One region of the Vibrio rumoiensis genome, then DNA from elsewhere that is predicted to be linked to it. Evidence: predicted binding sites of a transcription regulator. Region 1 holds the regulator's gene; the other holds the start of a gene.
What was found. Region 1 encodes MetJ, which represses methionine synthesis genes. Its sites were predicted from a motif close to TTAGACNTNTANANGTCTAA; they were not measured.
Positions count from the first base shown of each region.

Region 1 (2,422 bases):
AAATATGCCAACAAATCTTGAGCACTTTCTTCATGTACTCGCATACGTGCCGCTAAGGTTCGCAAGCCACGTAATGTCATGTAGCTATCAAAAGGTGTCCCGGTTGCACCAATGCAATTGCCCCACCATGAAAGCGTTTCTACATGCTCAGGGTCTTTAGAGATAACCACCCCACCAATCACATCAGAATGACCATTGATGTACTTAGTCGTCGAGTGAATCACAAAATCGGCCCCCAAGGTTAATGGTTTTTGGTACACCGGTGTCAAAAAGGTGTTATCCACGGCTACTAACGCACCGACTTGCTTAGCTTTTGTGCAAGCTTTAGCAATATCCACCACTCGCACTAATGGGTTTGAGGGGGTTTCTAATAAAATCAATTTAGGCTTTTGAGCAATCGCAGCATCAAATTCAGCTTGGTTTGATTGGTCAACAAACTGAACTTTAAAGTCGCCTTTTTGTGCTCGAGTATTAAATAAGCGATAAGTGCCGCCATAACAGTCATGTGGGGCAACAATCAGATCATCAGGGCCAATAAAGGCTGAAACCCATAAATTGAGTGCTGAAGTACCGCAATTGGTGATCACCGCACCAGCACCTTCTTCAAGTTCAGATAACGCCTGTTCAAGTAAACCACGGTTTGGATTACCTGAGCGAGTATAGTCATACTTAGGCACTTCACCAAAAGCAGGAAAGCCATAATTGGTCGATAAATAAATAGGCGGAACGACCGCGTGAAATTGGCTATCCGATTCAATACCGGTACGAACCGCGACTGTTGCTGGCTTTCTTGAACTCATTGGCGTATTCCTTTCCTTTTGCATTCGCAATCAATATACACAGAGGCTGATACTAAAACCTACTATACCCAAATATAACCAAAGTGCTATTTGCACCAACTCAATTTTAAAAGAGACATTATTTTACCGCTTTTAAAACAAGAGCGATCACATAAATCACCCTGCAATGGTTTATTCTTAAGCTAGACAGAGTGATACTTTATCCCTCACAAATTGAGACGTCAAGACCTCTAGCCATCTAAGTGTCTTTACTTTCGGCAGTAAATGCACCTAAAATTGGCATTCAGCCACTAATTACAGATATTAAATAACGAAGGTGCGTGATGGCAGATTGGAATGGTGAGTACATTAGCCCGTATGCAGAGCATGGAAAAAAGAGTGAACAAGTCAAAAAGATCACAGTTTCTATTCCATTAAAGGTTCTTAAAGTCTTAACCGATGAACGCACTCGCCGCCAAGTCAACAACTTGCGTCATGCGACCAACAGTGAACTACTGTGTGAAGCATTCTTACATGCTTATACTGGCCAACCTTTACCAACAGATGAAGATTTGCGTAAAGATCGACCAGACGATATCCCAACCGAAGTAAAACGCTTAATGACCGAAATGGGCATTGAATTCGAAGCGTTTGATGATTAATACGTTACTCGGATTGTCGTAACTCGTTTTTCGAAAAAGAAAAAATAAAGCCCGCTCAAATCATTTGAGCGGGCTTTATTGTATTCGAGCGACAAGAAGCGAAGCGCCCTAGTATTCGAGTTTATTTTTTACTTATACTGATCCGGCAATTCGATACGTGCGACACCAGACTCAACCGCAGCACGAGCAACCGCACCAGCCACTTCAGACAATAAACGCGGATCCATTGGTTTTGGAATGATGTAATCCGGACCAAATGATAGCGCTTCAACCCCTGCCGCTTTTAATACTTCGGCTGGTACTTCTTGTTTCGCTAATTGACGAATCGCTTCAACTGCCGCCAATTTCATTTCGGTATTAATTTCACTGGCACGAACATCTAATGCGCCACGGAAAATGAATGGGAAACAAATAACGTTATTAACTTGGTTCGGATAATCACTACGACCCGTACCCATGATTAAGTCATTACGGACTTTGATGGCTAACTCTGGCTTGATTTCAGGATCAGGGTTTGAACAAGCAAACACAATCGGCTTATCAGCCATTAACGCAAGCGCTTCTGGTGGTAACAGATTTGGACCAGATACACCTAGGAATAAATCCGCGCCTTCAATCACATCTTCCAAAGTACGCATATCAGTGTTGTTAGCAAACAATTGTTTGTACTCATTCAAGTCATCACGACGTGTATGAATCACGCCTTTACGATCAAGCATGTAGATTTTTTCACGTAATGCGCCACATTTGATCAGTAGCTCCATACAGGCGACTGCCGCAGCACCTGCGCCTAAACAAACAATTTTACACTCAGACAGCTTCTTGCCCTGTAGCTCTATTGCATTCAGCATACCGGCTGCCGTCACAATCGCCGTACCGTGCTGATCATCATGGAAAACAGGCACGTCACAACGCTCAATCAGTTGGCGCTCAATCTCAAAGCAATCTGGCGCTTTAATATCTTCTAGGTTAATGCCACCA
Region 1 is NZ_AP018685.1:238,473-240,894, reverse strand. It holds gene VRUMOI_RS01090 (O-succinylhomoserine (thiol)-lyase) at 1-800, opposite strand, end outside; gene metJ (met regulon transcriptional regulator MetJ) at 1,124-1,441, shown strand; gene VRUMOI_RS01080 (malic enzyme-like NAD(P)-binding protein) at 1,570-2,422, opposite strand, start outside.

Region 2 (2,422 bases), 450 kb from region 1:
AAATTAATCAAGTATGATAGGTGGGAATGTTTGATAGGTAATAAAAAACCCTTACCGAATGGCAAGGGTTTGAAAGTACAGTGGTTTGTTATCAGTGCTAATTATAAGCCAGCAAATCCACGCAGTGCTTCAGCTTTGTCGGTTGCTTCCCAAGGGAATTCTTCACGACCAAAGTGGCCATACGCAGCTGTTTTCTTGTAGATAGGCTGAAGCAGGTTCAACATTTCTTGTAAGCCGTATGGACGTAAATCGAAGTGCTGACGTACTGCTTCAATGATGATGTCAGATGGTACTTTTTCTGTGCCAAATGTTTCTACCATGATTGAGGTAGGTTCTGCGACACCGATGGCGTAAGACAGTTGAATCTCACAACGATCTGCAAGACCTGCCGCGACAATGTTTTTCGCTACATAGCGAGCAGCGTAAGCCGCTGAGCGATCAACTTTTGATGGATCTTTACCAGAGAATGCACCGCCACCGTGACGAGCTGCGCCGCCGTAGGTATCAACGATGATTTTACGGCCGGTTAGACCACAGTCACCCATAGGGCCACCGATTACAAAACGACCGGTTGGGTTGATAAAGTATTTCGTTTCTTTATTTAGCCACTCAGAAGGAAGGACAGGTTTGATGATCTCTTCCATTACCGCTTCACGTAGCTCTGGAGTTGAGATTGAATCACAGTGTTGAGTCGATAAAACGACGGCATCGATACCAACAATCTTGCCTTGGTCATATTGGAAGGTGACTTGAGATTTTGCATCAGGACGTAAGAAGTCCAGTTTGCCACTTTTACGTACTTCAGCCTGTTTTTGTACTAGTAGGTGAGAGTAAGTAATTGGTGCAGGCATCAATACTTCTGTTTCGTTACAAGCGTAACCGAACATAATACCTTGGTCACCAGCCCCTTGATCTTTTGGATCGGCTTTATCAACACCTTGGTTGATGTCTGGAGATTGTTTACCAATCGTATTTAATACTGCGCAAGAATCCGCATCAAAGCCCATATCTGAATGAACATAGCCAATTTCGCGAACGGTCTCACGAGTAATTTCTTCAATATCAACCCAAGCAGAAGTCGTGACTTCACCGCCCACCATGACCATGCCGGTTTTTACGTAAGTTTCACACGCCACACGTGCTTTAGGATCTTGCTCTAGGATTGCATCCAATACTGCATCAGAAATTTGATCAGCAATTTTATCTGGATGGCCTTCAGATACCGATTCTGAAGTAAATAAATGCTTAGCCATGTGTGAGTGCTCCACTTTGAATCACGCCAATTCATCGCTTGATGAATGCAGTTAAGTTAGAAAAGACGCGTTCTTATATAGCTAATGCTATGAATCGCGCCTTCTTAAAAACAGTTTAATTTGTAGGTGTTTCTACATCTAGACGTCTATTCTAGTTTTGATTGGTCGAATTACAAGCCTTTTTTGCATTCAATGAAAGGATCGGTGATTAAGGTGATGTTGCAGGTGACGCAAAAATGTACATAAATATGGCTATTTACTCTATTGACGCATTCGATTGCGCTCCCATAATTGTTGGTGTTGTGGGGAAATAATGTGACAGTGCTAAAAAAGCACATAAAAGAGTAAAAAAAACGCAAATTAGCCCTTGTTAACGTTTGCAGTCATGCGGGGGCTTTGCGACAATACCACGCAGAATTAAAGCGCTCTGATATCTTCAGTGAGCTTTCCCAACCTTAATAAATCGCTTATGCACTTTTAATGCACAAATCAGGAGTAGACATGACGTCTCGTAAAGATCTAGCAAATGCAATCCGCGCACTTAGCATGGACGGTGTTCAACAGGCTAATTCAGGCCACCCTGGAGCCCCTATGGGTATGGCCGATATCGCTGAAGTTCTTTGGCGTGGTCACTTGAATCACAACCCACAAAACCCTGAGTGGTTTGATCGCGATCGTTTCGTGCTTTCAAATGGCCACGGTTCAATGCTGATTTACTCTTTACTTCACCTTTCTGGTTATGACCTTCCAATCTCTGAACTGAAAAACTTCCGCCAATTGCATTCTAAAACCCCAGGCCACCCTGAGTATGGTTATGCACCAGGTGTTGAAACGACCACTGGTCCACTAGGCCAAGGTATCACCAATGCGGTTGGTATGGCATTAGCTGAAAAATCATTAGCGGCTCAGTTTAACCGTGAAGGTCACGATATCGTGGATCACTTCACTTATACGTTCCTAGGCGATGGTTGCTTAATGGAAGGTATTTCACACGAAGCGGCTTCTTTAGCGGGCGTGTTAGGTTTAGGTAAACTCGTTGCATTCTGGGATGACAACGGTATTTCTATCGATGGTCACGTAGAAGGTTGGTTTGCTGATGATACACCGAAGCGTTTTGAAGCTTACGGTTGGCATGTCATTCCTGCGGTTGATGGTCACGATTCTGATGC
Region 2 is NZ_AP018685.1:691,671-694,092, forward strand. It holds gene metK (methionine adenosyltransferase) at 102-1,253, opposite strand; gene tkt (transketolase) at 1,755-2,422, shown strand, end outside.
Region 2: metK (methionine adenosyltransferase) is a predicted target of MetJ. The motif match lies at 1,384-1,403, and genes of this name have one in related genera.